4 regions of the Paenibacillus vandeheii genome follow, and region 2 is predicted to be linked to each of the others. Evidence: riboswitches for the same ligand, from Rfam matches in the RefSeq annotation. Region 2 holds a riboswitch; each other region holds the start of a gene.
What was found. A riboswitch is a leader RNA that binds a small molecule or an ion and turns the genes downstream of it on or off. The one in region 2 is predicted to bind cyclic di-AMP.

Region 1 (7,702 bases), on a different contig from region 2:
AACCAAGGTGTCTTCCGCTTTATTCGGGTCTTGCTGCAAATGATAATACTGGTCCTGATATACCAGGAACATCCGCTCTGTATTTTCCGCCGAGATCTGATCCGGCTTCCGCTGTTCAGATAATTCCTGCGCGACCTCTGGAACGGTACGATCGGCAGCTCGGTACACATAGGATGTCGTGTTACCACTGCCGCTGACCGACTCCAGCGGGTATGTGTCCTGAACGGAAGGTGCTCCGCACGCGGACAGCAGCGACATCACAAGGCTGAGGACCAGCATTAATTTTAATCCATGTGCCAAGCGCTTTTTCATTGGAACCTCTCCTAGCTCGAACGAATCACTTTGATATCCGCAGGAAGAATGGACTCACCCTCATACAGCGTAAATCTTCTGTCTTGCCACTCCACACGCAAAAGCATGTTATCATCAGACTGATATTGCCATACTAATTGTTCGCCAGCCTGACCATAGGGTGTCCTGCCAGTAGTGGTTACCATTCCTCCGTATTCTTCCTCCAGATGATACGCACGTCCATCCAGATCCAGCAACGTAGGCACCTCATCCGGTGCATCAAGACGACCATCAATTGGTGTATAGAGGGCATATCGGGTCATTTCCCGTTCTTCTATATGCAAATGTCGGATAGACGTACCATCCTGCAACGTGAGGACTGCCGCATTCCGTGCTCGATGATGTACCCGCCCAACCACTTCATAAGTAACCAGCGAAACCTCACAGATATCACCAGGTGCCAGCTGAAGCATTGTTTTCTCTGCCTGGGGCGGTTCAGGTTTGGCTAGTATTCCTTTAATCCGTTTCCACACACTCATGCCCATTACTCCTGTTCTTTATCTTATAAACAAGCTGCAATAATTAATGCGCCCACGATATGAAGTGCACCCGAGAACAAGCCATAACCTGTCTTGCCCTGCTGTATTCCCGTATCCAGATCCAGGTTCGCCCATTTCCGAATCATATAGTGAACCACACTCTCCAGAATAAGCAAAATAATAAATGAAACTACGGATACCAACAACGCTTCTCCAAGGTGACCCGCTGTCGAAATGGAGGTAGCAAGTACATAACCCTGAGCAAACAGCTTCATTACCATACGTGTCGTAACAGCCATATTGCCCGCCTTTACTTCGGCAAAATCCTTATACTTCGTGAACAACGAATCCACATACATCAAGACAAACAGCAAAACCGAACCCGATAACGTCCAGACCAGCATTGCCAAAATGTTCAAATCCATTACCATAGCCCCCACATATCAACATGAACCGCAATTAAAAGCGAAGGAGAAACGCTGGTCTCTCCTTCGCTGGTGCCCTGCTTACATACAAGGTTTAGTTCTTATTTTCGTATTGCTTCATCAACGCTGCCAGTTCATCCTCAACAGCCTGATCCTTGCCCAGCTTCTCAAACTCATCATCCAGCGATTTTCCTTTGGACGACATTTCATTGCTGGCTTCAGCCTGAGCTTCCATCTGCATCATTTTTTCTTCCATACGCTTCATGCCGGCACTAGCAGTATCTGAACCAAATCCGTTCAGTGCCTTGTTGATTTCGGTTTGAGCTTTTGCTGCATTGTAGCGCGCAACCAATGTTTCGCGTTTATTTTTCATCTGTGTCAATTGTTTGCGCATTTCGTCCAGCTTGCCACGAAGGTTATCGGCAGACGCTTTATTTTGATCATAGCTTGTTTTGTATTCAGCCATCTTTTCTTCAGCGACTTTTTTCTCTTCCAGTGCCCGACGGGCCAGATCCATATTCTGTGCACGCGCAGCTGTATGTGCTTGCTCTTCACGTTTCTTCACGAGAGCTTCCTGTTCTTCGAACAGTTGCTTGAATTTCTTCTCAATGGCAATCTGTGCGGCAACAGCTTTCTCCGCATCTTCCAGATCTTCCTGCATATCCCGGATATATTGATCTGTCATCTTGATTGGATCTTCTGCCTTGTCAATAATGGAATTAATGTTAGACATCGTTAAATCGCGCAATCGTTTGAAAATGGACATTATGGTATTCCTCCTAGTCGATAGTTCATCCTTGTATATAATCATACATACGTGGCAATGTTCTACTCGTTTCAATTTTAACAAAAAAAATCTTAAAAAACGATTTTAGCTACTTAGCCTACCTGTAGCTATTGGATCAGTGGACCGGTTTGGCTCAACAGCTCTTCATCCAGCAGCTTCTCTGCAGTCTGCACAATCTCATCAATCTGCATTCGCGTAATAGCATCAAAGTGAATGCCCATAATCACAGTCACGGTTACCTTTAAATGCAGAGAAGCTCTACGTGCAAGTCTCTCGCACAGCTCTTGTTCTTTATGCCCAGGGATATGCACCGTAGCCCCGTTCACCCGTTCCCGGTCCGGATAAAATGTTGCTACCGCCCCAATATGTGATCTTCCTCCAGTTACCATAAACACTTTGTCTTCCCCTGCCTCAATCACCTGTAAACGAACGGAATTTAAATCGTATGTATTCATCCTGCTCCACCTGTCCTTTTCTATATGTAATATATATGGTGGAATTATGGCTACAATTTAATGAATCAACAATGAAACATCTCACATCATGCATAAATACGGATCCCCCGGGCATACCAAAGAGAACGCAATTTGGGAAAAGGAGGCACTAACATGCGCATACGCCTCATCATGTTATCCATCATGGTCATTCTTCTGGGAGGAAGTTACGCCCCTGCTCAGATATGGGCATCTACAAGCCCGCAAACCGAACCTGCTTCGAAGTCTGATTCTTCCGAAGAGGAACAGCTGACACTGGGACAGCTCAGACAGAAATATGCGGATACGTTCAAAACCAACGGCCCTTCAACAAAAAAGGTCGCACTGACTTTTGATGATGTACCTGATCCGCGGTTCACCCCTCAAGTGCTGGATATTTTAAAAAAATACAAGGTACGGGCTACCTTTTTCATCGTGGGACATCGCGCTGAGAAACATCCGGATTTGGTGAAACGCATGGTGAAGGAAGGGCATATTGTTGGCAATCACAGCTACAATCACCCCCAGTTCAGTAAGCTATCCATGAATGCATTTCGCAAACAAATCTTACATACCGGGGATATTATTCGAAATCTGGTAGGTTACACACCCAAAATGATTCGTCCACCCTATGGCGACATTAACGAGCAGCAGCTGCAATGGGCGGCCAAACAACATTACAGCATTGTGAACTGGAACGTCGATTCCCTGGACTGGAAGGGCCTCTCCAAAAAGGAAGTCAAACAAAATATCCTGTCTGCCGTCAAACCTGGTTCCATTGTTCTGCAGCATGCAGGAGGCGGGGTCGGATCGATATTAAATGGTACTATTGAGGCACTGCCTGAAGTCATCGAGGAGCTGCGAAACCGCGGGTATGAGCTGGTAACTTTGGATGAACTGTTGGAACTGCCCAAGGGCAAGTAGGGTCATGATCACCGGAATCGGATATGCAAAAGGGTGTCCTTCAATCACAATATTTTGATTGAAGGACACCCTTTTCGGTTTAATGTAGGTTCAGTTGTAGTCTCACATGCTCATGTGCAGCTACTCTTTTGATTTTATTTCAAAATGTAAAGTTCAACATCCTGAATACCAAATGTGTTCACGGATTGCTTGCTGCCAGGAATAAAGATATCAATTTTATGGCCTTTGATGGCACCACCCACATCACGGGCTGTAGCAACAAATGCCTGTTTAGGTAGTCCTGGATGTGTATGACCCGTTACCAGTACTTTTGTACCCAGTGGAATGATACTAGGGTCTACTGCGATCGTGCCCAGTTCGAGCGGATTACCGAAGTAATCTACTGCACCCCATCCTCCATTTTCGGAAGCATCCGCGGAGTATGCTGTTGCTTTTACGTCAACAGTTTTGCTGTAATCAAACGTTTTCCCCCAGGCCTGTACCACCTTGCTATCCGAATTTACGTCAAGACTTGCGGCAGTCACCGTTTTGGCCTCTGTTTTTGCTGCTGCAGCAGAAGCTGTGTTCGTTGTGTTACCAGGGATCGTAATTTTCAATCCCCCATAAATGTTGTAGGCTGAAATGTCATTGTTAGCTTTAATAAGTGCGTTAAGTCCAACTCCATATTGTTTGGATAAGGTGTAGAAGGTATCCCCCTCTTTGGCCACATGAACTGAATCAGCATGAGCCGGAACGGCTTGAATGAGCATTGCTGCTGTCAGCAAAGCTGTTGCTGTTTTGGCTATACGTTTCTTGTTAATCATGGTCTTCCTCCCTCATTATGCCTGCGAAGTTAGTTGTCGGATTCGGATGGAGGAAACCACCCTATAGGTTCAATTACATGAATAATTTATGTAGCCCTAATTCACCCCAAGCCGTGTGCAAATGATTCTTCCCCAAGCACACTCTGCATCGTTACATCCCCCACACTCCCACCTCCGGAAGTTTCGGCAGGAACAAATATATCACAATTTTGTAACCAAGAGTCGTAGTAAATGTTACCATCTGGCTAAACCACTTCAACTTCTATGCTGAATTCAAGCGACTTTTTTCAATAAATTGTCTATTTGGACTTCAATCATTGATGACAGAAACGTTACTTTTTATGTAAATCTGTTCGTATCCTCACATAACAAAACATCCCTGCCGACTGGGCGTCGACAGGGATGTATGGAGCGGATGAAACTTTCACCCACTGGATAAATTTTTGTTTTGCATCTTGCTCATCATCCTTAAGAACTTAAGGATTTGGATGTATTAGAGCACTTTAGCGAGGAAGTCACGTGTACGTGCATGCTTGGGTTGACCAAACACTTCATCCGGCGTTCCTTCTTCTACAATAACCCCGCCATCCATAAACAGAATGCGGTCACCCACTTCGCGAGCAAAGCCCATCTCATGCGTTACAATGACCATGGTCATACCACCTTCAGCAAGGCGCTTCATGACATCCAGCACCTCACCGACCATTTCAGGGTCTAGTGCAGAAGTTGGCTCGTCAAACAGCATGACATGCGGCTGCATTGCGAGAGCTCTTGCAATGGCTATCCGTTGTTTCTGTCCACCGGACAGCTGGTTTGGATAGGCGTCTTTTTTGTCGGACAGGCCGACCGTCTTGAGCAAATCTGCGCAAATTTGTTCCGCTTCGTGTGCAGACTGTTTTTTCACTTTGATGGGAGCAATCGTAATGTTCTGCTGGACCGTTTTGTGCGGGAACAGATTGAAATGCTGGAATACCATCCCCATTTTTTCACGAGTCGCATTAATGTTATGTTTGGGATCCGTGATCGATACTCCCTCAAAATCAATCTCCCCGGAAGTTGGCTGCTCCAGTAGGTTCAGACAACGTAAGAAGGTACTTTTCCCCGATCCGGACGGACCGATGACCACGACAACCTCACCTTTGCCTATTGTTACGTTGATGCCCTTAAGCACATCGTTGCTTCCATATGATTTGTGTAATTGTCTAACGTCTATCACTTGCACTCAACTTCCTTTCCAGTCGACCCAGCAGCTTGGACAAAATGAACGTCAGCACAAAGTAAATGGCTGCTGCAATCAGGAATGGGTTCATTCCTTGGTACGTAATGTTTTTGACCACACTTGCCTGGTACATAATGTCCACCATACCGATAACCGAGATAATGGAGGATTCCTTGATAATTGTCACGAACTCATTACCAATCGCCGGCAGCACTGCTTTGAACGCTTGGGGAAGGATGATGAAGCGCATTGCGGCACCTCTTCCCATCCCCAGGGAACGAGCTGCTTCCAGTTGACCGCGATCCACCCCCTGGATACCTGCACGGAAAATCTCGGCAAGATAGGCACCACTATTAATGGAAAGGGTGATAATACCCGCCTGAAGCGGCGTAAAATTAATTCCAAGGGTCAAAGCAAGTCCATAATAGATAATCATTAACTGAACCAGCATAGGCGTACCACGAATAACCTCAACGTAAGCTGTTCCGAGCCAGCGCAGAATTGCGACGTCATGCAGACGGAACAGACAGATGATCAAACCAATAATGACCCCGAATATTACACCGAGAGCAGACAGTAAGAGCGTATAGCCCACACCTGTCGCATAGAAGCTTTTGTACTGCCAGAACACTTCAAAAATATTTTGGCTTTTATTCACCTTGTCTGCCATCAACTGGCTTGCTTCTGTAACCATCTGATCAATTTTATTTTCGCTTTTCAGACGTTCGAGCGTTCCGTTGACTGCATTCAGCAATTCCGTATTGCCCTTGCGAATCCCGATCGCCGCTTCGACCTGCTCTTCATCCGGGATCGCAGCAGATAGTCCAATAACATCATCCAGATAGCCGGCAGCTACTGTATCTTCGACGATCGCAGCATTCACACGATTGGTCTGTAATTGCAGTACGATATCAGATATTTTATCAAGTGCTGTCAATTTGGCGCCTGGGATTCCCTGACCAATCGTTTCCTGAATGGAACCTTTTTGGACTCCAATTTTTTCATTTTCCAGATCGGCCATGGTTGAATATTTGTCTTTATCCTCATTGCGAATCATGATAACTTGTTTCGATTTATAATAGGTATCGGAGAAGTCGATGCTTTTTTTACGCTCATCCGTTGGCGTCATTCCCGAGATGACCATATCTACACGACCACTCTGCAATGCAGGAAGAAGTCCGTCAAAACCCATATCCTCTATTACAAGTTCTGCCCCAAGATCGGCAGCAATTTCTTTGGCAATCGAAATATCAAAGCCGACAATTTGATCTTTACCATCAATGACTTTATGGAATTCATATGGTGCAAAATCGGCGCTTGTACCGAGCACCAGCTTTTTACTGCCTGAATCGCCTGTAGTTCCCGTTGCCGACGCAACCGGTGTAACCGTAGTGAGCAAAACCACAAGAGCTATCAGCATCATGGTGTAACGACTAATCAATTTCAACCCTGTTCTCCCCTTATAATACTTTGTATGCTTTCTGTTGTTGATGCCTGAGTCATTATAAAGTAGAATGCATGATTATGCAATGCATTTCGACATTATAAATCTTGACTAGTTTCTGAAAAATAACTGCATCTATGATATAATTATTAAATTATTTTCATTTTTGCTTAAGGAGTCCACCATGACACATACCAAAACTCAAATTCTAACTGTAATTGATCAATATGCTTCCCGTTTTAAGGAGATTTCATCATATATTGGTGCCAATCCCGAACTTGGTAATGAAGAATATCTCGCCTCTGCTCGGTTAAAGGAAGAACTTGCCTTCCATGGTTTTTCCGTAGAAGCTCCTGTTCTTGGCTTGCACACTGCATTTATTGGTACGTATGCTGCATCCAAGCCAGGTCCGACAATTGCCCTTCTCTGTGAGTATGATGCACTGCCTGAAATCGGTCATGCCTGTGGCCATCATCTAATCTGCATGATGAGCCTCGGAGCTGCGGTTGGTCTGAAGTCCATACTCGATGAAGTAGGCGGAACATTGAAAGTATTCGGTACACCAGCGGAAGAAACCCGGGGCGCCAAAGTGCCTATGGCTGAGGCAGGGTTATTTGATGACTGTGATGTTGCGCTTATGGCTCATCCTTATTATGCCTATGAGAAATCGGGCAGTTCCCTGGCTATTGATGCCGTACAATTTGAATTCCATGGGAAATCTTCACATGCTGCTGCAAGTCCACATGAAGGCATCAATGCACTGGATGCGGTCATCCAGACGTTTAATGGGATTAATG
Region 2 (7,702 bases):
AGAGTGCTTCTGTCTGTCAGGACACAGCATATGGCATATTTAGGGACACGCAAGAATTCAGTTAACGGAAGTGATGCTCCTCTTGGATTCTTTCTTGATGCTATGACGCTTGCACACTTGCTCTCTAAGGGAACCCTCTCATTCCCAGTCCTCACCTTTGAAACAACGAATTTGGCAGCTTGATACGCTGCATAGAAGGCTTAAAAGAGATATGGGAGTTCGAGATGAAGCTTCGTCGCTCGATCAATCATATGCCACAAGCAAAATTACGCCTATAATACGCAATCTGTAGCCTATAAGCTTATCGCTTCCCATGTGGAAGCCGCTACTGCTCACCCTTTTGTTAATAATCTGACCACAACGCATACAAAAAAGAAAAACACCCCTGATAAAATCCGCCGAACCTGTCGGTTCACGCAAATTCATATCAAAGATGCCTTCTCCAGTAGATCCACCTCATGGCGGTTTTAACCAGGCTAACCTCTTGTCAGAGAGAATCCTCCCGCTTATCTCCACGCTTCTTATTTAGCACTATCCAATGCTTCTTGCGGGATCTTAATCTCTTCCACGCCGTTATGGTTCGAGAACGTGCTGGTCATTTTCATGTCCATCGAAATTTGCTGTCCCTCCTGCTCCATCTCCATCACCATGTTGACATCCGTACTTGCAGGCAGGTAGGTTTCTTTGTTAATCATATATTTCATTTTCATGCTGGTAATATTCATTTGATCAAGCATGGCTTGAGTCTGTGCATCCGATCCGTTTTGCTCCATGACTGCTTTGGCCAGCTCCTTCACGTTATCACCGGATACGTCAGCGTTAATGACGTAGTTGTCGCCTTCTTCCGTAATCTTGGTGTCCTCTGCAATCTTTTTGAATTGCTCCAGCTCACCTTCCGGATTCATGCTTGACTGCATTTGTTCAATCAATGGTTTCGTTTGATCGTCAGGAATTTTGACCCATTGCTCTCCCACCTGGGAATAAATATGATCCGAAGTGATATACTGCTTCACATTCTGCGCTTCCTGTCCGGACATTTCCATCTTCATCTCCTGATAGATCATCATTGGGTCCTTGATGATATCCATCTTCAGCAATGTTTTCACCTGTTGATCCTGGGATTGTTCGCCAGACACCAGCTTCAAATTTTGATCAATATTGGCTTCGGTAGTGAAGCTTTTCATGTCTTTCGTCGCTGCATTCGTTTCCTCAATTAACTCGTCCAATGTTGGGATCTTTGTCTCCTGCTCCGCAGTTGTATTGCCCTCGTTAGACGTTTCGTTGCCAGCTGGCGGCGTTGCTGTACTGTTATCTGCATCGCTTCCGCAAGCGGTCATGCTTACTGCTAATAATGCCCCAATAATTAATGTAGTCCACTTCTTCAAGTTATTTGCCCCCCATAATAGAATTGATCCGTACTCATTACCCAATTATTTCCGTTATTAATCAATCGCCCTGATACAATATGTTACACTTCAGTTATTCAAAGGAAACGCTCCTTCATTTCAGGTGTAGGCAGCATGCACGCTTCATCTTTACCGAACCAGCGATATCGGTTGCGAGCTACCGTATTATATACGGCATTGCGAATAAATTTCGGTATAATAATTAGCCCATACAATAATGGATAAGGGAATTTCAATCCTTTGGCCAGCCGCAGCGCTGCGGTGGAACGCGTATAATATTTCCCATCCTCAATGAGTACAAAAGTATCCATGCTGTCTGTGGACAAATTGCCCTTCTCCAGCAATGTTTTCGCTACATCCGATTGAAGTGATGCAAAATGATATTTCCCCTCCGGGTCACGCTTGATAATCCACTTCGTTAAGCCTTGGCAGAAATGACACACTCCGTCCACAAGCACAATCGGGTGTCCCTGATGCTGATCCGTTTGATTTGCAGTCATAATCGTGGCCTCCTCATAGTTGTGCTCTTCTCTTAGGGTAACTTACCCGTTTTTAGCCCTGTCGGACGTTTTTTTCAGATATTATGAATGGGCCGTGGAAAATAGAAAAAGAGCGCAGGCTTGTGCCCACGCTCGTATCTGTTTTGGCAATTACTCGGCAATTGCCTTTTCCATCCATTGGTCGTCGATCATCTGTTGATGAAGGTCACCAGCCCACTGGTCCATGCATTTGCAAATGAAATCTTTGCGACATACCGGACAAGGTGTTTTCTGTAGACGGCTGATATTGGTCAGCTTCCATTCCGGGGAATGGGAGTAGAATACACGGCATTGTGTACCGTCTACCAATTTCATTTTAAATTCATACAATCCGTCTTCCTTGTTGCCACTAGCTAGTTCTAAATTTGCAATACGCGGTCTATAAGACATGGATATCACCTGTTAATTCAAATTTGGTTCATGCAATGACACTTCTTAGTACTAAGTCATATTAAAGAAATTTTAGTTCGATGTCAACTCAAGCACATTTACCCGCCAAATAGAATATCAAGAATGGTACCCACCTGACCCTGTTTTTTCCCTTTTAACACATCCGGATCGAATACTTCAACATATCCACAGGAAGAACAGGCGACGAAGAGATAATGATTGTGCTGAATGTCGAACATTTTGCTAAGTCCAGCTCCTGACATGGATACTTCCTTAATATTGCAGTCCGTCCCCCTGCATTTGGTACATACAAATCGTCGTTCTATCATCTCTTCAATACTCAATATTGTTCCCCCCTCATTCGAATGTATGACATCAAGCAAGAGTAGATTATGTAAAATAGTACGCTGTCCGCCATGCATTTTCCTGCATTTCAACGGGTATACAATACAAAACCCTGCCGATGGCCAGCAGGGTCTTGTAATCGAACGTCAGGTATCCAAAGATACCCTGCTCTATATGTTCCCTTTACTCCTAGGAGTCAGGTCTTAAACTACATTAAGTACCACATCAATATTGCCGCGAGTTGCTTTGGAGTAAGGACAGAAATCATGTGCCTTGCGCGCCAGATCTTCGGCTTGACTGTGATCCACACCAGGCATGCTCACATCCAAGCGTACCGACAACTGAAAACCGTCATCCGCAGGGTCTTTGCCAATGGAGACATTGCTGGTTACCACCACATTCTCCAACTTCACGCCTGCTTTGCGCGCCACATTAGCGAGGGCACTCTCATAACATGCACCGTATCCAGCTGCAAAGAGCTGTTCAGGGTTGGTTCCTTCACCACCAGGGCCTCCAAGCTCTTTTGGCATTTTCAGATCATGCTTGAGCACACCATCCGAAGAAGCAACCGAACCTGTACGTCCACCTTTGACTGTCGCTGTTGCTGTATATAAAGCTTCCATTAAGAATCTCTCCTTCGCCTTCAAATTTTTTTACTGCCTATTATTCAATTTAAACTTCTGACTTATTTTGAAACGCATGTTGTTCCTTATTCAGCTTTTACATCTTTATCATTTTCATGCACGTGAGATGCACATTGGTTATTTATTGAGGGTTGGGTAATATACTAAGGCACAACTCACTCTCCGGTAAATCTTGTCCTTCTACACAAAAGTTGCACTAGACAAAAATAATTGAAGGAGTACAATGTAAGTATCAACATAAACGTTTAGACATATCGAAAGTAGTTTAATTACGTTTTTGATTTTGATTTCATTTTGATTTCAATGTTCAAATTTAATCAATGGAACGACACCGTTCCTCTTCATATAGAATATCAATACTTCAAAGTCGGGTGATTATATTATGAGTAAAAAGAATCCGTTCAACACTCCTTCCAATGAACCATTGGCTGCGGGTATGGCCCCATCTCTCGGGGAAGCCCACAGCTCCATGAAGGTGCCTCAGAACGCTGCTTGGTGGAAAAAATTCCTTGCTTTTGTTGGACCGGGTTACCTGGTTGCCGTTGGATATATGGATCCCGGGAACTGGGCAACTGATATTGCAGGTGGTTCACAATTTGGCTATACCTTATTATCCGTTATTTTAATTTCGAACCTGATGGCTGTTGTGTTACAGTCTCTCGCTGGCAAGCTCGGGATTGTCACAGGACGGGATTTGGCGCAAGCCTGCCGCGAACGATTCAGCATGCCTGTCGTGATGGTGTTATGGATATTGTGTGAGCTTGCGATTGCAGCCACCGACCTTGCGGAGGTTATTGGTTCAGCCATCGCACTCAAGCTGCTATTCAACATTCCCATGTTATATGGCGTCATTATTACCGCAGTCGATGTACTTGTCATTCTTTTGCTGCAAAATAAAGGCTTCCGTGCACTGGAATCCCTCGTCATTGTGCTGATGGCTACCATCGCCCTCTGTTTCGGGATCGACCTGTTTCTCGCCAAACCGGATATGGGTGGCGTCATGCACGGCTTTGTACCAAGTGTCGAGATTTTGCAAAATCCAGCCATGCTCTACATCGCCATCGGCATTATTGGCGCAACCGTGATGCCCCATAACCTGTATCTGCATTCTTCCATCGTACAGACCCGTCAGATTGAAAAGACACCTCAGGGTAAAAAAGAAGCGATTCTGTATTCCACTATGGATTCAACCATCGCTTTAACGCTGGCCCTGTTCATCAATGCAGCCATCCTAATTGTTTCAGCTGCCGTGTTCCATAGTGCAGGTATGACCCAGGTCGCGGAAATTACGGATGCTTACCATCTGCTGACACCTTTGCTGGGAACCACCATAGCCAGCATCCTGTTCGGTGTAGCCCTACTGGCTTCAGGCCAGAACTCAACACTCACAGGCACGCTGTCCGGACAGATTGTAATGGAAGGCTTCCTGAACATTCGTATTCCGGCGTGGCTTCGTCGACTGGTAACACGTCTGATCGCGATCATCCCGGCGGTCATCGTAACAGCCATTGCCGGAGAGCACGGAACAGAGGAACTGTTGATTCTGAGCCAGGTTGTGCTGTCCCTGCAGCTACCCTTTGCCGTCATTCCGCTGATCATGTTTACGAGTGACAAAAAAAGCATGGGGGATTTTGCTAACAAGCTTTGGCTCAAAATCACCTCCTGGATCATTGCCGGAGTTATTGTTGTCCTGAATGTGTATCTGATCATCCAGACCATTATGCTGTTCTAAGCTAATTGAAACGAATCCGTATTTTGTCTAACTCAAAAAGGCTGATCAACTCAAGTACCGTTCCCTTGAGACGATCAGCCTTTTATATGTTTTAGCAGAACCTAATCCAACCTGATCCATACCGATTAGATTAGCTCTTAAATACCGCTTTTAGTTTATTTATCAATTTTGAGTTACCATCAGCAAGGGAAGTAGCTCATCCAGTGATTCAACCGTCCAGTCCGGACGCTCTGCATCTGCTAGCTCCGGCTGGAACCTGCCATACCCCTGCAAAATTCGGATCGTGTGCATACCCAGCTTCTTAGCCGGAATAATATCATTATCAATCCGATCGCCGATCATGACCGCTTCCTCCGGTTTACATCCCGCCTGTTTCAGAGCTACAGCATACAATTCAGGATCAGGCTTGGACACTCCTTCTTCAGCGGAACAGGCCAGCACATCCACATACTTGCGTAAGCCGTAGCTTTCCAGACGATTTTCCGTTCCCGGGCTCTGATTGGCAATGATGCCAATCTTATAGTGCTGCGACAACGTCTGGAGAACAGCGTCGGCTGACGCGAAGGGGCGCTCAAGCTCTTTGCGGAACTTTAGCTTCTCCTGTATCTGTTCCCGGTGCCCTTCATCGCTAATAAGGGTACGAATAGCCAATTTCATCGGCCATTGCTCGTAATTTCGGTAGGAAGCGGCAAATAGTTCTCGTACCGTCTGCATTTCCACCTGGTAACCCAGTGCGCAAGCTTCACGAACGAACTGACCGATAATATCATCCACCGGCTCCCATTCGTCCACGAGCGTATCCCCCACATCAAAGAACAACCATTGTATTCCACGTACATCCGGCACGCCTATTCCTCCTCGTTAGCCACAGGAAATTCATTTCCCCATTACCCAAACCATAAAAAAGAAGACTCACCATCACGCATGAGTCTCCTCAAGATTCCGTTTATTTATGATTTCAATTATAACAGGCAGCTTACATCGGATCAATCACAGGAATAGCACTAGACACTAGATACTAACCATTAAGCAAAAACCCAACTTCCCCATTCAAGGAATATACAATACGGTCTGCACCCATTCCCCGATAAATCCCTTTGGGATGGCTCTGTTCTGTAATGACACACAGGGACTTGGATGTCCAGGAGCGGCAGATCTGCAAATATCGGCAGGTCAGGTTTAAGCTATTTTCAAAAATAAAAACATTGCCAACACTGCCTTGCGGCAAAAACCATTTCTGAGCTGCAGCCGTGTTCATGCGAATGACATGCTCCACACCGATTCTCCGGAGCCTGCGCTCTTCCCCTGCACTGTTGGTCAGAACGGCAAACGGCATTTTTTTGTACATCAGCAATTTGATAAATTTACGTCCTGCTTCATTTGGAGCAGTCACTAAGATCATCTCTTTATCCATCATTTGTTCCTCCCTTGGCGTGAAAAGACAACAAAAAAGAAGCGTGGGGGACCAAGGCCTCCCGGACGCTTCTTAATAATCCATAGCAAAAAGACACTATGAACCAGCGTACGGCTTGTTGCCTCTCCCTTCTAACGCTTACGAGGTTAGCTGACGGATTCGGACGCGAGAGTCGCCCTATTTCCGGCTGTCACCGGAAAATTCACCCCATGGATGCCCACTGTCCTGGACAGTTCATCCTGTTGGTTCCCCCGTTTCCCACCCATGAATGAATGGAAACTCAGCGATTAAAACATCGTTCCTTTATCATCATTAATCAGAGCGATATTATCGTTTGTTTCGTTTTTCATGTAAAATTTAATTTAAATTGGAATTACGATATGAATCATACACCCGTGCCATATCGGTGTAAAGTCTGCGCAGATCACCGAATCGACGGATTTTTGCCATTTCCCATCAATAATAACGCTTACAACACATCCATTCTCTACCCATCTCTTTAAAGCTCTCTAATTCTCTCTTTAGCGAAATTCAGGTAGCAAAACATTCACAGTTCATACACGAGAGGTCCAAATGGGGTTAAAAAAACAATATTAATTTTGCAATATTTAATTGCAATCAATATAATAGAAGATAGAAGAATATGAAATGGAGGCGATTTTCATGTCAGTCTACGACTACAAAGTAAACACCCTTCGCGGTCAGGAAGTTGAGATGTCCAACTATCGTGACAAAGTATTGCTTATCGTGAATACAGCAAGCCAATGCGGCCTTACACCTCAATTCAAAGGTCTGCAAGAACTCCAGGACAAGTTTAAAGACTCCCCATTTGAAGTTCTTGGTTTTCCAAGCAACCAGTTTGCACAGGAAAAAGGCTCTTCTGATGATATTGCCGAGTTCTGCCAGATGAACTATGGTATCAGCTTCCCGATGTTTGAGAAGATCGATGTGAATGGTTCAAGCGCTCATCCTCTATTTCAGCATCTTACCAAAGAAGCACCCGGCGTACTCGGCTCCAAAGCCATCAAATGGAACTTCACCAAATTCCTTGTGGATCAGAACGGACGTGTTCTGAAACGGTATGCTCCCAAAACAACACCTGATAAAATTGAAGCAGACATCAAAGAATTGCTCAAATAAGAAGTAGAGGTCATCCGAACCGGCAGGCAGAGTGAACATGTATTGAGGGAAACCGGGTGACCCTTTTTTGTCTGGACTCATCTTTACTGTAA
Region 3 (7,702 bases), on a different contig from region 2:
CAAAAGTAGTAGGCGCATATGATACTGTAGCGTACGCAGTAACTTTTACTCCAACCACTGGAGGTGATCCAATACCTAATCATAAGTGGGTTATTCAAGAAGAAATCAAAGATGCAGGTAGCGAGCCCTTAAAACCAGGGACCAAAGTTACCCTTGAAGCTGACCATATGGAAGGCATGATGGGTGCTGAGGCAACTATTGACTCAGCTGAGAAAACAACGGTTTATATGGTCGATTATACACCAGCAACCGGTGGAAACCCGGTTAAAAATCACCAATGGTTAGTTGAAAGTGAGCTTTCAACAAAATAGATCCCTTATGGAATGACGTCAGAAATGACGTCATTCTTTTCTTTTTCTACGCAACATCAAGGTTTATGATATTGGGTTGAAGTTAATTTACATACTTTAATTGTCTCTAGTGTTCAAAATTAATATGTATAGGGAAGATTGATGTTTACCTTAATAGATATCGTACCGGGTAGCTTTTCTATTCGTTACAAACTCTAGTCCTTAAGTCGATAACTCTCCCCATGAAGACAAGCAAAAACTGTGTAAACATGAGGGAATCTATAAACTATGGAGAATATATGAAAAAAAGAACAGACTTTGTTATATAAATCCTAAGAAAAGCTATGAGGGTCTTTCTATTTTTATTGTGGGTCTGGGATACGGAATGTTGTTCTATTCTATGAAAAAGCGAATAGAAATGGTAGAGACAAAATGAAAAAGGAAGTGAAAATGAAATGGCACGAAGAAGAAGAAGGAGTAAGTTAGTCGTTTTTACATTTCTATCATCTTTCATTATCTCCTTGAAAGTTATCCCTATGTACATTGACTTCATTCCTGTAGAGGAAAGCGTACCTCCACGCAGCCAGGTAGTGGTGAACAACATTACTTCAGATCAAACAGGTGGCATAGAATCTAAAGAAATAACCAAACTGAGTAAGGGTACTCAGACTTCTAAAGATAAGATAACCAACCAATCGACTAAAACAGAAAATACAAACCATGAGCATGTGACTAAGAAGCCAAACAACATAACCGCGACGAAAAACACAAACCAGCAAAAAAGTGCTTCACGATCTACTCAACCGCAAATTCTTATTTATCATACTCATAACCGTGAATCTTGGTTACCGGAGCTGCAAGGTAAAACCTCCGCAGATGAAGCATTTGATTCTAATATTAATGTCACCTTATTGGGAGAGGACCTCACTAAAAAACTAACAGCGAAAGGGATGAATGTGATTCAATCTACTGCGGACTATCCAAGTATAGTTAAGAACTTCGACTACGCTAAATCTTATAGTTATTCAAAGGATACATTGAGCCAGGAATTGTCTAATCATAAATCCATTGACTACGTCTTTGATATCCATCGTGATTCACAACCCAAAGATCAGACGACCATTGTGTTTGATAAACTTAACTATGCACAATTATATTTTGTGGTAGGAAAAGAAAATCCCAATTGGAAGGAAACGATGGAGTTTGCCACCAAATTACAGAATAAATTAAACAAGAAAATACCTGGAATATCGAAGGGAATATACTCAAAAGATCATTCTAGTGGTAACGGGAAATACAACCAATCGCTTGCCGAATCTAGTGCCTTAATCGAAATCGGCGGCGTAGAAAATGTACTTGAAGAAAATTATAGAACGATTTCGATCTTGGCCGATGTGATCCACCAAATCTGGCATGAAGACCATGGATCAACACTTTCATAATAGTAAGATATACACTCCCCCTAATTAGCTCTTGCTGATTGGGTTTTTTATTGATTTTCCCCCTACTAAAAGCTGATCATAGGCTGACTCATGAGGAATCCTGTGACCATATGGCTCCAGATGGTTGAAATATATATATATTTTTAGGTTATTACATCATGTGATTATAGAGTATCCTCCTGCATATTTCCGTCAATACACTCAGAATCTTCACAATTTTTCACTATACTGACATAACATTATTAAAGGCAAGGAGAATGATCAATGCAAAAAAAGAAAAAAGGGTTTTCCCTGGGTATGGGCTTTTATCTCGCATTATCATTAGTGGTGTTTTTCGGTTTTATTATTTGGGGAGAGGGCAGAGAAGACAGGAAAGTAAATTTGGATCTATTAACACCCCAGACCACCACCCATCCTCATATCTTTAGTTTTGTAGAAGATGATACAACCATATGGATGGGGACTCATAACGGAGTATATGAATTTGTAGATCAAAAATGGAAGCGAGCTAGTAAAGAACTTATGACAAGTGATGTCATGGCAATTGAAACGAATCCCAATAATCCCATGAACATCTTTGTCGCAGGCCATGGTTTTGTGAAACGTTCTAATGATGGAGGGGAGACCTGGGAAACTACAGAGAATGGACTTCCCAATCAAGCAAAACCCAATGAGCCGGATGTTCACTACTTAGCGATGGATCTGAGGAATTCAAGTCACTTAATTGCGTTGTTGGCTAGTGCTGACAACAATTTGTACGAAACGAAAGATGGTGGGGAACAGTGGCAAAAAGTCGGAAGCATACCTCAAGGGGCTTATTCGATTTCTATATTTCCTTCGGCTACAGAAACCATTTTGGCTGCAACGGAAACAGGGCTGGTTAGCTATACTGACAAGGGCAGAGATATGGAACAAATTCAGATTACAAATGAGCCGGCATACGGAGTACTGTCTTTGTCCGATGGAAGGACGATTATCATGTCAGAAAGTGGATTTTTAAAATCTACTGATTTGAAAATATGGTCTAACCTCGACGTAGACTTAGATGGTGAGATGCCTTTGGGGATCAAAAGTTCAAAACAAGATCCGAATAAGCTCATCATTGTAACAGATCAGTATTCGGTCTATGAAAGCAATGATGGTGGAGAGAAATGGTCTTTAAGGGAATCATGAAAGAATAAACCTTAGAGGTATACTCTTATCCTTATTATGAAAGGCCCAAGAGGTACGGTTAAGCAGCATGAGCTAATTTAATTTAATCTTATTTAATGTGTAAAGAAAAGCTTGAAAATTATACTATAGGGGGGTATTCTAAAGATAACTCAGTGCACTCATGTACCCTAAACGGTGGAACCTGGTAAGAATTGCTTTGATACAGTCATATAAATGAGTACTTTATACATGAAGAAGGCTTTAACATTAATCGATTAAAGGAGAGTAAGAAGTGAATAATGAAAGGTTGATGATTGCAGTTTCCCCACCAGTTCAAGTAGGAGGTAGCTTGTTTACTGCAGTGCAACTTTCAGCTATCAGTAAACTTGTTGGGCCAGAGCAAAAGACCGAGATGACTCCGTTTAAACAATTTTATATTGAAATATCGGCTGAATCAGAAGGAGTCGTAACTGACAATCTTCGAAGCATTGGACTTGAGGTAAACCCTGCAGGTTATGCAACTAAGGCCCTGATCGCTTGCAATTTTTGCAGAGGAGCTGAGGAGTCTGGAATAGACATTGCTCTAAAATTAAATCAAGCTATAGCGGGGATATTGACACCGACACCTCTTAAGGTCGGATATGCTGGGTGTGCACTTGGGACTAGTGAACCCCTCTTGAGAGATATCGGAATCGTTAAAATGAAAGATAAATTCGATATGTATATAGGTGGAGATCCAAAAGGGATCAAAGCTTCTTTGGCAGAACTTTTTCTAGCTGGTTTAACGGAAGCGGAAGTGACACAAACTGTAATGAAAATAATTGATTATTATAAAATTCATGCAAAAGGTAAGGAAAAATTCAGTAAGTTTTTGAAGAGAATCACTGCTGAAGAATTAAAGAGAGTGCTTTAATCTATAGTAAATGGCAAAAATAAATTAAACAGGGAAATATTTATGAGTCGCCATAATGGCGACTGTTTTATTTTCCTAATAATGATATCAAAAGGTGATATATTCGGTGTGGAATAAAATTCATTTAAAACTCAGTTTTACCATTTTCAGCTTGTTTATTGGGATTTTAATATTGCTAAGCATTGTACTTAACCTCATATTCACGAATTTTTTGTCATCTAAAGTACACGATGAAGCCAACGAGTTAGCAGCACATTTGTCTACTATGCTTGAGGAGCAAGGTAACAGTGCAGAACAAATGGCCGATTTTACGGGGGTCCAGATGTATATCTTGAGCGCACAAGGAACATTCATTGAATCAAAGACTTCAGACGCCTCAACTCTCCCTGACTATATCTGGGACAATGATAAATTGTTTGAAGGGAAGAAGGTGGAAAGAGAATTCACATTAAATAACGAACTTTACCTGCTTCATGGTATCCCCGTGACCACTAATCCAACGGTCAAAGGGATTTATGTGATTAGTTCTCTAGAAAAGATGAAAGAATCGATCCAAACGATCAGAAATTTACTATTTATAACTGGATTTGGATCACTGTTATTGGCGTTGGGTTGCATCTTTTTTCTATCCAAAAAATTATCGAATCCATTACTGAAAATTGAAAGTGCAACTCGCCAAATTGCCAAAGGAGAACTGAATCTTGAAATTCCGGTGGAAACTAAAGATGAGATTGGTTCATTGTCACAAGCCATAAACGACCTCGCTAGAGAATTAAAACAATATCGAGATAATCGTTCGGAGTTCTTTGCCAACGTCTCTCATGAATTGAAAACACCCATTACCTATATGGAAGGGTATGCAGACATATTGGCTAAAAATCTGGTGGAAAATGAAGAAGAAAAGAAAAAATATTTACAAATCATTTCTGAGGAAGCACAACGTTTAAATGTAATCATAAATGATCTCTTTGAACTGTCTAAGATGGAGGAAGGTAAAATTGACTTAAAACTAATGTCTGTCGCACCCACTTCGATTATCCAAAGGTCTATAGATAAGGTTCAATTAAAAGCCCAAGAGAAAGATCTTACGATTCAAAGTAACCTGAGTTCCGTACCTCATATTTTTGTAGACCCTAACCGACTGGAACAGATCATTCTTAATCTGTTGGATAATGCCATTCGTTACACAGCTGAGGGGTATATTCAAGTTTCTTTAAGTTCTGAAACAGGTGGGGTGGCGATAAGTATTTGCGATACGGGACCCGGAATTTCAGCAGAAGAACTTCCGAATATATTTGAGCGCTTTTACCGAGTTGAGAAATCCAGATCTCGGGCATATGGAGGAACTGGACTTGGGCTGTCTATTGTTCAAAGTCTTGTAGTACAACAAGGAGGAACAATACAGGTAGAAAGTAAAATTGGAGAGGGCACGCGATTTAAAATAATTTTTCCGACCATCACGTCTTCTTCATTGAAATCACATAGTTCCAAAATATAATATGTAAAACAATTGAGCTAATGATATTTGAAAATTAAAGTAAGAAGAACGGCTATGTTGTAATATATCTATAGATTTTTGTATTGGATGGTGATGACCATATGAACAAGTTGAAAGCATTAGTTATTGATGACGAATGGAATATGAGAAATCTATTGCGTATTTATTTAACTAAAGAAGGTTTTGATATTACGGAAGCTCATAATGGAACCGAAGGACTGTCCTATCTTCAGAAAAATTCGTATCATGTCATTTTATTAGACGTTATGATGCCGGATATGGATGGTTGGCATCTTTGTAAAAAAATCAGAGCATTTAGTGAAACTCCTATATTAATGCTTACTGCTCGAGGGGATGTGAAGGATAAGGTGCATGGCTTAGGAGTGGGTGCTGATGATTATATGGTGAAACCTGTAAATTCAGATGAACTCATCGCTCGCCTGTTTGCACTTATTCGACGATCTTCACAGTCTTCGAGCCTAAAAGAAGTCGGTAGAAAAATCGTGTATTCAGACATGATTATTTATCCAGATCGAAGACAAGTTTTGGTATTAGACACAAATCTGGATTTAACCCAAAAGGAACTTGATATCTTGCTTATGTTGGCTGAGCACCCACAAAGAGTTTTCTCTAGAGATGAAATCATTGAACGTCTGTGGGGAAGTGACTTTTTTGGGGATAACCGAGTCGTGGACACCCACGTCAAAAATATCCGCGAGAAGTTACAGTTGGCTGGATTAGAACAGAATCCCATTCAAACAGTTTGGGGCATAGGATATAAGTGGTTGTATAGTGTAGAAGAGCCTTGAGCTTATAAGTAGAAGCTGGTAAAAAAAAGAATTTGTCCTAAGAAGCGATCGTTCCCTGAATTTAACAGGGGACGGTCTTTTCATTTTTTGTAGAGTAAGATATATGAGAATTCTACATAAAATCCACACATTATAACAATATAATACTCTATAGGTTACAAACATTTAACTATTTTTGCCGAATTTCGTATTGAAAACGGGGGAACCATTTGTTGGGTGAATTATTCTTGCAAGATAAGAATATAGGGAGCCTTTAACCGAATCCTTAAGCTAACTCCGTAGGCATCTAAGGGAGGAACAAAAGTTTGAAAAAGGTCATTTTGTCGGTGCTTGGAGCAGCAGTTTTATTTACCTCCACAGCAACGGGAGCATTTGCTAGTCAGGCAAAACTAACTGAAGAAATAAAAGAAGTGGTTGGAACGCCCTACCTTTATGGTGGGACCACAACATCAGGTTTTGATTGTTCCGGTTTTATCCTTTATGTTTTTAATGCATTTAAACTAGATTTGCCGCGCACCTCTAGTATGCAAGCAACAAAGGGATCGTTTGTAGAAAAAGAAGAACTACGCCCAGGAGATCTCGTTTTCTTCAATACAAATGGTCGCAGCATTTCCCATGCGGGCATTTATGTAGGTAACAATCAATTTGCACATTCATCAAGCAGTAAAGGTGTTCGAATTAGTAGCTTATCTGAAAGTTATTATAAATCCAGATATGTTACAGCTCGCCGAGTGGTTAGCGAGCAGAACTATCTTAAAATGATTGACGACAGTCATTAAAAATATGGACAAGCCCGTGAGGAGACGGGTTTGTCCATTTTGTTTACAACTTGCCTCGAACATATAGAATCACTCCAATGAACTAATCCAGTAAATATATAGATAACTTAAAAGAACGTGATTTATGATATAGACAGTATTCTTACACAGATTCCACATACATGAAGGCTAAACTAATCTTATATCGATTAGAGGAGATTAGCCCAATGTGTGGATTTGTAAGTTTATATAACAAATATCATGTGCCAGTAGATGCAAACATTCTGCAACAGATGACGGACTCCATAGCTCATCGTGGCCCAGATGATGAAGGGATATATATCCATGATCATATCGGTCTGGGTTTTAGGAGACTAAGTATACTGGATATTGAGCACGGGGCACAGCCCATGACCAATGAGAACAAAGATATTTGGTTGGTATTCAATGGAGAGATTTATAATTATAAAGAGTTGAGGGATTGGTTGAGTCAGAAGGGGTATACATTTTATACAGATTCCGATACCGAAGTATTACTGAGGCTTTATGAGGACGTTGGAATTAAATGTGTCAACTATTTACGAGGCATGTTTGGGTTCACCATATGGGATCAAAGGAGTGATCTTTTATTTGCGGCACGGGATCATTTCGGAATCAAGCCTGTTTATTACAGTGAGACCGCCTCCGGATACATGATTGGCTCTGAAATTAAAACGTTGCTGGCTTCAGGTAGGATTGATAGGGAAGTGGATGAAAATGCTCTTTATCAGTATCTCACATTTCAATATGTACCTGAACCTCTAACGATGTTCAAAGAGATCCATAAACTGAAAGCAGGCC
Region 4 (7,702 bases), on a different contig from region 2:
TTCGAATCAAGCTGTACCTCGACCCTGCTCATGAGGATCTGAAGGAACGCTATTTCTATGCAGCCAAAGCAGCACTATCCAATTATAGCAAGTGGTTTGGCCCTTATCCGTATTCTACACTGTCCATCGTTGTCCCGCCCAAATCGGGGAATGGTGCAGGGGGAATGGAATACCCTACCTTGGTCACTGCCTTCGGTGCGGATGATTCCGCCCCTGGTTACGATCTGGAACGAACGGTTGTGCACGAGATTGGACATCAGTATTTTTACGGTATGGTCGCCAGTAATGAATTTGAAGAGGCTTGGCTGGACGAAGGATTCACCTCCTATGCGGAAGACAAACTGATGGAACAGGAATACGGACTTATCCCGAATCTGCCCGTACAATCAGGTCTCATTACTTCCCCAGCTCCACTGACACAAGACTCCTGGAAGTTTGATTCCCAGAATCATTATGCAGCCAACGTATACACAAGAGGCAAGCTTGTATTACTCGGGATCGAGCAGCAGGTTGGTGCTAAAACGATGGAGCGCATTCTCTCGACCTATGTGAAGAAATACCGCTTCAAACACCCTACTTCATCTGATTTTCAAAAGGTCGTGGAACAAGTGACCCGCACGTCCTGGTCGGATTATTTTGAACAATACGTGTACGGAGACGGCATGGCTGACTTTGCAGTGGAGAAGATCAAGGTCACTCCCGTTCTGAAAGATGGTCAAACCTTGTACGAGTCGTCGGTTACAGTGCAGAAAAAAGGCAGTGAATATACGAAGGTGCCTGTTCGAATTATGTTCGAGGATGGGAAAACCATGACGAAAGAATGGGATGGTAGCAAGGAGCGCATTACCTACAAATTGACCTACACTTCCCCGGTTTCCTGGGCGATGACTGATCCGCTATACACGATCGTGCTGGAGAACCATCATATGAACAATTTTCTGAAAGCCGGACTGGATGAGCCAACCAAATCCCGCTGGAGCATGAGCGCAACCAAACTTATAGAAGCTATATTCGGAAGTCTGTCATGGTGAGGTGGATACAGTGAAAGCGAAAATACGTGAAGGCTGGTTTCTCGTCCGTCAGCATATGTTCATTGCGGCACTCTTATTTCTCTATCAATTAATATGGGGATACTTTCTTTATCGGATGGTACAGTCAGCTGTAGTCCCGCTTCTCCTGCGTTATCCTGAACCTGATGCCGGGGAGCTAAGTACGATTCTATTCAAAATGGAGAGCCAGCTTGGTCTGTCAACGAACCCGGAGGTCCATCGCTATTTATGGATTCTAGGAGCTATGCTGCTGCTGCGGATGCTAATTAGCCCGCTCATTCAGGCAGGGCTGCTCTACTCGCTCCAGCATTTTAATCATTCGGAAGAGCGCGTTCCATTCATTCGCGGCATCAAAAATTTGTGGAAACCGATGCTGTTGCTTCACACGATTCGAACCGTATTGCTGCTGCTGCCGGCTTATTGGCTCGCACCGAAGCTCTATTCCATCTTTATGGATGGCTTTCATTCCCTCCAACTGCTCTTGCCGGGTATTCCCTATGTTGCTGGTTGGATTGTATACGGGTGGGTAATACATCATGCCCTTCTCTACATGCAGTTTGGGGTCTCGGCTCCTGACGGGGAAGGTGGAGCGCGTGGTACGTTCCAGGCCCTATGGATTGCTCTGCGCCAAACCATCACCCTGATCGGTATTGCGACCCTGCTGGGCGGTCTTCATCTGTTGGTCTTTGGTGCCTTTACCTCAGCTTCATGGTTAGTAACAGGCTTAACCGGCCTTATACTACAACAAACGTACCCACTTGCCCGGTGCTTGCTGAGTCTGTGGAAAATATGCGCCCATTTCCGGTTATGGCAGTCCAACTCGGTCAAGGAATAAATTGAACGGTTAAAATTGTTACCATCTCTATGTAAAGTTAAGCTCATCAAATGCCGTTAAACAAGCAAACCTCGACCTTTCCCCGTCAAAGGTCGAGGTTTTTTTTGCTAATTTTGTTGCTAAACGTTGCCAAAGTGATATACCTCTGTTACAATAATCGCAGTGAGTTTTTAGTAACAACTTTGTAATCTTTACCTTCATATTTGTAACTACTTAAAATTTAATCGTCATTTCTTGATTTCGCAGGTGCACAACTAGCATAGCCAAATTCCTAGCACCTGGGAAGCGGGGGAACCAGTTATGGGTGAATTGATCTTGCAACAGAGGGATCATAGGGGACCTTCAACCGAATCCTTAAGCTAACCTCGCAGGCATTGGAAGGGGTATATCTTTTGTTTAAGAAGAAACTAACCGCAGCTGTACTTAGCCTCACATTCGCATTATCGCTTGGAGCAGGCAGCGCATTCGCAGATTCAAAAATGGACCAAGTCATTGATTCAGCAATGGGAACTACATACAAAAGCGGAGGAACAACGCTTAACGGCTTTGACTGCTCTGGGTTTACAAGTTATGTATTCGACAAGCTGGGCATTGATCTGGCACGCCAATCAAGTTCGCAATTCGACATGGGCGATTCAGTATCCCGTATGGAAATGAGACCAGGTGATCTGGTATTCTTCAATACAACGGGCAAAGGGGTCTCGCACGTAGGGATCTTTGTAGGAGATGGAAAGTTTGCACACTCCTCTTCTTCCAAAGGAGTTACAATCAGCGCATTAAGTGAAAGCTATTGGGCTAACCGCTATGTTGGCGCTAAACGCATTATGAGCACGGACGCATATGAGACATTGGCCATCGACTAGGGACAAGCTGAGCAACGTCATGCTGTAACAATAACACTACTGTAACGAAGCATAATAGAACCGTCTGGTACATTCTCCGCAGGAATGTATCCGGCGGTTTTTTTGTGCTTCGTTTCCATCAAAAGTATTTTGGGATAAGCTATCTAACCTAACTTTACTTTTTTAGGGCTATTTTGCATTGCTTCGTCCGTGCTCTTATAATGTTTTTACCCATCCCACTATAATATAAACGAAATTACCGGAACTTTTGTTTCACTTTTTTTCAATAACAAGGACTTGCCAAATGAACGCCTCTTTTGTAGAGTGAAAACAAGATAGATATGGAATGACATATCTAGGCTATTGGACAAATTAAAATCAGTATAGCTTGTTCACAATGAGAGGAGCGTGCAGTTGTATGGATAAAGCCCCTGTGACGTTTCACGTTGTGCCCATGCAAGAAGAACATGCGGAGCTCATCTGTGATTGGCAGTATGATCCGCCTTATAATATTTATAGCTGGCTACCCTGGGAGCAGATGAAAGCACTCGAAGTGGAATTCGGAGATCCCCAGCTACGGAAGGAACAATATGCAGTGGTGTTGGGAGAGGATCATCAAATTTGGGGTTTCGCTCAATACTTCCCACTTGAAGGTGTCACCCGCATCGGGCTTGGTATGCATCCCGAACGCTGTGGACATGGTCTGGGGACGGCTTTTGTCTCGGCCATTGTGCAGGAAGCGATTCGCCGGAACCCGGCAAACGAAATTGATCTGGAAGTCCTGACCTGGAATGAACGGGCCATTCGTGTCTATCTCAAGGCCGGATTTGTTACGCAGGATACATACGAACGACAGACACCGAGCGGTTTGAAACCTTTTTACTGCATGGTCTATGAAGGTCCTCGGGGATAAATAAATCATAAAATGGCACTAAAAAGTCCCGGTTATGTGATTAGTTCAAAAAATTACCACAAAATGCTATGATGTAACTACAGGTTCCGTTATAATGATATGGATAGTTTCAGGTTAGATGATCTTTCATTCTGGAGGGGACATAAGGGATGCACAAATGGATCATGAGCGGGGTATTTTTTGCAGCGTGCGCTTTAGCTATTGTACTAATGTTTACGCTTCCAGGGAAAGAGGAAGTTGCAGAAGAAGCGAAACCGACGATGCCGGAAGTTACCATGGATGCAGGACAGGCTGAGACACTCGTCAAAGCAAATTGTATTACCTGCCACGGTGATCAGCTTCAAGGGGGCATGGGCCCTAGTCTGCAGAAGATTGGAAGCCAGGACGATGTGGAGAAGATTTATACGACCATTGTCAAAGGTAAAAGCGGCGGTATGCCTTCGTTCAAAGATAAGTTGAAGGATGAAGAAATCGCGAATGTTGCGATGTGGCTGGCTGAGAAGAAGTAATCCCATCGTTTAAGGCGAAAAGTTAAGACAGATTGCAAGCATGTATAGCGGGGTGGCTTCAATCACCTCCTGCACTTTAACGCATGCTCTAACCCATGTTGACGCTGGACGCATAACCTAGTCAACCATATCACAGGATTACTGGGTTTATCGATGCTCTACAGAGAAGAGGCTCTCACTCTCCCTTGCCGGGAAAGTAAGAGCCTCTTGGTCATATTCACTTGTTCAGCGTGTAGAGAAAGCTTCGGTGAAAACATGCGGCGCAATGGCTACTCCCGTTGCATGAGCTTATTCTGCCGCCTATTATTCATCCTAAAGAAGAATGGCTTACTGCGTCTTTGCCTTCTGCTCGGCAAGGAAAGCCTGCACTTCACGTGCGGACGGCATCCCGGACTGGGCGCCTAGCTTCGTCACGGACAACGCGGCTGCGCCCATGGCGAAGCTTACCGCCGCGTCCAGCGTCTCTCCGCGCGCGAGGGCTACCGCCAGCGCGCCGTTGAAGCAATCGCCAGCGCCGGTCGTGTCGACGGCGCTTACGGCGTAGCCGGGCGCACGGCACGCGCCGGCACGCCCTGCCTGTACGCGGCCGCCAGGCGCCGCCGCGTATACAGCCCCCTCGGGGCCGAGCGTCGTGACGACAGCGGCCCCGAGGGATGCGGCGAGCTCTGCGACCGCAGCATCTACGTCTTCCGGCCGGAGTTCATCCCGGCCGGTAAGCACGGCGAGCTCGCTGCGGTTCGGCGTGACAACGTCGACGCACCGCAGCAGCTCCTGGGGCAGACCCGGCACCGCGGGAGCCGGGTTGAGCACCACCAATGCGCTGCCTTCAGCCGCCAGTTGGGCGGCGCGGGTGACCGCAGGCAGCGGGATCTCCAGCTGCAGCAGCACCGCTGCGGCTGCAGTCAGGCTTTTTACCGTATCCGCCTCTTCCAGCATCGCAGGCACTACCCGCCCATTCGCTCCAGGAATGACAATAATCCGGTTATCTCCTTTGGAGAGCCAGATGGAGGCCGTACCTGTAACCGTATCATTCAGAATGCGGACCTGTGAGGCAACCGCCCCGCTTTCCGTTAGACTGTGCAGCAAGCGTTCACCAAAACCATCCGATCCTACCGCACCAACCATCGTTGTCTGTCCGCCAAGTCGTGCTGCTGCCACCGCTTGGTTGGCACCTTTACCTCCGGCCAGATAGTGCAGTTCCTCCCCGCTCACCGTTTCCCCTTCCTCGGGAATGATGTCCGTCTTCACCACCAGGTCCATATTAAGGCTGCCTACGACAGTAATAAGCGGTTTGTTCTGATTATCGTCTGACATGTATGCTTCACTCACTTCCGGTAGTGCGATGATAACCGCGCCAGTTTATTCCGACCTCTTTTTCTCGAACGCCTCGTTATATTGCTCTGCTTCTTTAATATCTACAGATGTGATGCCACCTTCATCCCAAGATGTGAGACGTAGCGTGACCGTTGTATAGTCAATCGTAATAAAAGGGTGATGATTGAATGCTTCTGAAATCGCTGCGACCTCGTCCACAAATGCAATCCCTTTCATGTAGTTGGAAAATACGAACTTGCGGACAATCCATCGTCCCTCTTCCAGTTCCCAGCCTTCCAGCCTTCCCAGATGAGCTTCGACTTCCTCTTGCGAAAAAACCATACGTTATCTTCCTCCCCATATGATGGCTCATCACAGACAGCTGTCCGCGGTGCCATCAAAACCTTTGGTGCTACCACAGCAACCCAAACGCATAGGTCCACCGCCCTGCGGTTGGCCCGTTTCATGACTATCATCTTACCACGGAAAAGCCTCAAATTCCAATAGTACAAATGGCGCTAGATCCACTAACCATAAGGCTTTAGGGAGATTCTCCAACCCCGTTTCCCATGCCAAATATCTTATAGGAGCATACTAAATGAGTGGTACAAAAGTCAGCTCTTCTTCACCAATTAAGATATGAATTCGGTGCTGATCCTTGTCATGAATGACAACTCCACTTCCTACCGGAATGACAGACTCCTCACCCAGCGCATAGAACAGATCTTCCGCCAATGCCTCATCCACTTCGAGTTGCTCTGTTACACCAAGGCGTGACCATTCTTCCTCATCCATCTCAAAGAAAACATAGCGGTCCGGTATTCGGCCTATAGCCTGTGTCAAATCTGTCAATATTCCTTCATAATCCCGTCCATGCTTTACGCCCATTGACTTTTCACTCCTGTTTAGCCCCTAAGGAGCAGATTTGTTCTTATTATACCTGAAAATAACCCTTAAAAAAAAAGGCCATCTGGTCGATAAATACTATACATGACCGTTTTAACTGTTTCTGCAACCCTCAAGGTTGCCTAACATTAAACGGATTGCGGTGTAACGTTCGTCCGGAAGCCCGAATAAAGCCGCTTGAAAGGATTCAATTTTATCTCATGGATGAGGTGTATGATGGAAATTTCAACGATTATCGGACTAGTTTTAGGGCTGGTTTCACTTGTAGTGGGTATGTTCCTGAAGGGTGCACCCCTTATCAACCTGGTTAACAACCCGGCAGCCTACGTTATTATTTTTGTTGGTACGGCAGCAACTATTTTCATGGCATTTCCCATGTCTGAAGTTAAAAAAATCCCCAAGCTATTCGGGGTACTGTTCAAAAAGCAGCAACTGATTGACCGTGTTTCTCTAATCGGCACATTTATGGACTGGGCTTCCACCACCCGCCGTGAAGGTTTACTTGCACTTGAATCGAAAGTCGAAGATATTGATGATCAGTTCCTGCGCGGCGGTATGCGTATGATTATTGACGGCAATGATCAGGAATTTGTAAGTGATGTACTCATGGAAGATATTCATGCTACAGAAGAGCGCCATCGTGGCGGTGCCTTAATCTTCGCCCAAGCGGGGATGTATGCACCAACGCTCGGGGTACTCGGGGCCGTTGTAGGTCTCATCGCAGCGCTTGCCGATCTCAGTGATATGGAAAAGCTCTCTCATGCGATTGCAGCGGCGTTTATCGCGACACTTCTCGGTATCTTTAGCGGTTACGTGTTATGGCATCCGATGTCCAATAAACTGAAGCGGATGTCCAAGAAAGAGATGGAAATCAAGCTGATGATGGTCGAAGGCTTGTTATCGATACAATCCGGTGTATCCACCATTGCCATTAATCAAAAATTATCTGTATTCCTGACACCTTCCGAACGTAGACAGTTGGAAGAGAAGGAGGGCTCATCAGGTGAAAAAGGCTAAAAAACACGAACCGCATGAAGAACATATAGACGAGAGCTGGCTGCTTCCCTACTCCGACTTGATGACGTTGTTGCTCGCTCTGTTTATCACACTATTCTCTATGAGCTCTATAGATGCAACGAAGTTTGAACAGATGGCTTCAGCTCTGAGCAGCGCATTGAACGGTGGTTCGGGTGTACTGGATCATACCTCCATGAACCCTACAGATTCCACTACAGATTTGGGCAAAAACAAACAGCAGCCTGAAGATATCAAGAAGACACCGGCTCAGATTACAGATGCGCAGATGGCTCAGAAAGAACAGGAAGATCTGGAGA

Region 1: it holds a riboswitch for cyclic di-AMP, as region 2 does, so the genes downstream of both, P5G61_RS18015 (3D domain-containing protein) here and P5G61_RS04695 (HAD family hydrolase) in region 2, are expected to answer to the same signal.
Region 3: it holds a riboswitch for cyclic di-AMP, as region 2 does, so the genes downstream of both, P5G61_RS29235 (C40 family peptidase) here and P5G61_RS04695 (HAD family hydrolase) in region 2, are expected to answer to the same signal.
Region 4: it holds a riboswitch for cyclic di-AMP, as region 2 does, so the genes downstream of both, P5G61_RS30705 (C40 family peptidase) here and P5G61_RS04695 (HAD family hydrolase) in region 2, are expected to answer to the same signal.

What each region holds. Positions count from the first base shown of each region.
Region 1 is NZ_JAROCD010000008.1:305,858-313,559, forward strand. Features, by position in the region: gene P5G61_RS17985 (DUF4247 domain-containing protein) at 1-312, opposite strand, end outside; gene P5G61_RS17990 (DUF4178 domain-containing protein) at 324-830, opposite strand; gene P5G61_RS17995 (DUF350 domain-containing protein) at 854-1,255, opposite strand; gene P5G61_RS18000 (PspA/IM30 family protein) at 1,350-2,021, opposite strand; gene lpdD (prenylated flavin chaperone LpdD) at 2,150-2,497, opposite strand; gene P5G61_RS18010 (polysaccharide deacetylase family protein) at 2,651-3,439, shown strand; gene P5G61_RS18015 (3D domain-containing protein) at 3,574-4,242, opposite strand; cyclic di-AMP (ydaO/yuaA leader) riboswitch at 4,245-4,441, opposite strand; gene P5G61_RS18020 (amino acid ABC transporter ATP-binding protein) at 4,736-5,458, opposite strand; gene P5G61_RS18025 (ABC transporter substrate-binding protein/permease) at 5,445-6,908, opposite strand; gene P5G61_RS18030 (M20 family metallopeptidase) at 7,090-7,702, shown strand, end outside.
Region 2 is NZ_JAROCD010000002.1:421,724-429,425, reverse strand. Features, by position in the region: gene P5G61_RS04730 (DUF6612 family protein) at 522-1,385, opposite strand; gene P5G61_RS04725 (thiol-disulfide oxidoreductase DCC family protein) at 1,484-1,906, opposite strand; gene P5G61_RS04720 (hypothetical protein) at 2,057-2,335, opposite strand; gene P5G61_RS04715 (zinc ribbon domain-containing protein) at 2,434-2,679, opposite strand; gene P5G61_RS04710 (organic hydroperoxide resistance protein) at 2,884-3,303, opposite strand; gene P5G61_RS04705 (Nramp family divalent metal transporter) at 3,761-5,056, shown strand; gene P5G61_RS04700 (HAD family hydrolase) at 5,219-5,902, opposite strand; gene P5G61_RS04695 (HAD family hydrolase) at 6,075-6,470, opposite strand; cyclic di-AMP (ydaO/yuaA leader) riboswitch at 6,590-6,766, opposite strand; gene P5G61_RS04690 (glutathione peroxidase) at 7,134-7,610, shown strand.
Region 3 is NZ_JAROCD010000021.1:12,474-20,175, forward strand. Features, by position in the region: gene P5G61_RS29205 (YdhK family protein) at 1-311, shown strand, start outside; gene P5G61_RS29210 (stage II sporulation protein P) at 746-1,732, shown strand; gene P5G61_RS29215 (WD40/YVTN/BNR-like repeat-containing protein) at 1,997-2,905, shown strand; gene P5G61_RS29220 (NAD(P)/FAD-dependent oxidoreductase) at 3,177-3,797, shown strand; gene P5G61_RS29225 (sensor histidine kinase) at 3,904-5,295, shown strand; gene P5G61_RS29230 (response regulator transcription factor) at 5,397-6,104, shown strand; cyclic di-AMP (ydaO/yuaA leader) riboswitch at 6,271-6,404, shown strand; gene P5G61_RS29235 (C40 family peptidase) at 6,410-6,883, shown strand; gene asnB (asparagine synthase (glutamine-hydrolyzing)) at 7,090-7,702, shown strand, end outside.
Region 4 is NZ_JAROCD010000025.1:16,727-24,428, reverse strand. Features, by position in the region: gene P5G61_RS30715 (M1 family metallopeptidase) at 1-1,031, shown strand, start outside; gene P5G61_RS30710 (hypothetical protein) at 1,042-1,884, shown strand; cyclic di-AMP (ydaO/yuaA leader) riboswitch at 2,136-2,273, shown strand; gene P5G61_RS30705 (C40 family peptidase) at 2,277-2,747, shown strand; gene P5G61_RS30700 (GNAT family N-acetyltransferase) at 3,145-3,639, shown strand; gene P5G61_RS30695 (c-type cytochrome) at 3,789-4,148, shown strand; gene rbsK (ribokinase) at 4,476-5,462, opposite strand; gene P5G61_RS30685 (4a-hydroxytetrahydrobiopterin dehydratase) at 5,508-5,804, opposite strand; gene P5G61_RS30680 (hypothetical protein) at 6,057-6,350, opposite strand; gene motA (flagellar motor stator protein MotA) at 6,585-7,385, shown strand; gene motB (flagellar motor protein MotB) at 7,372-7,702, shown strand, end outside.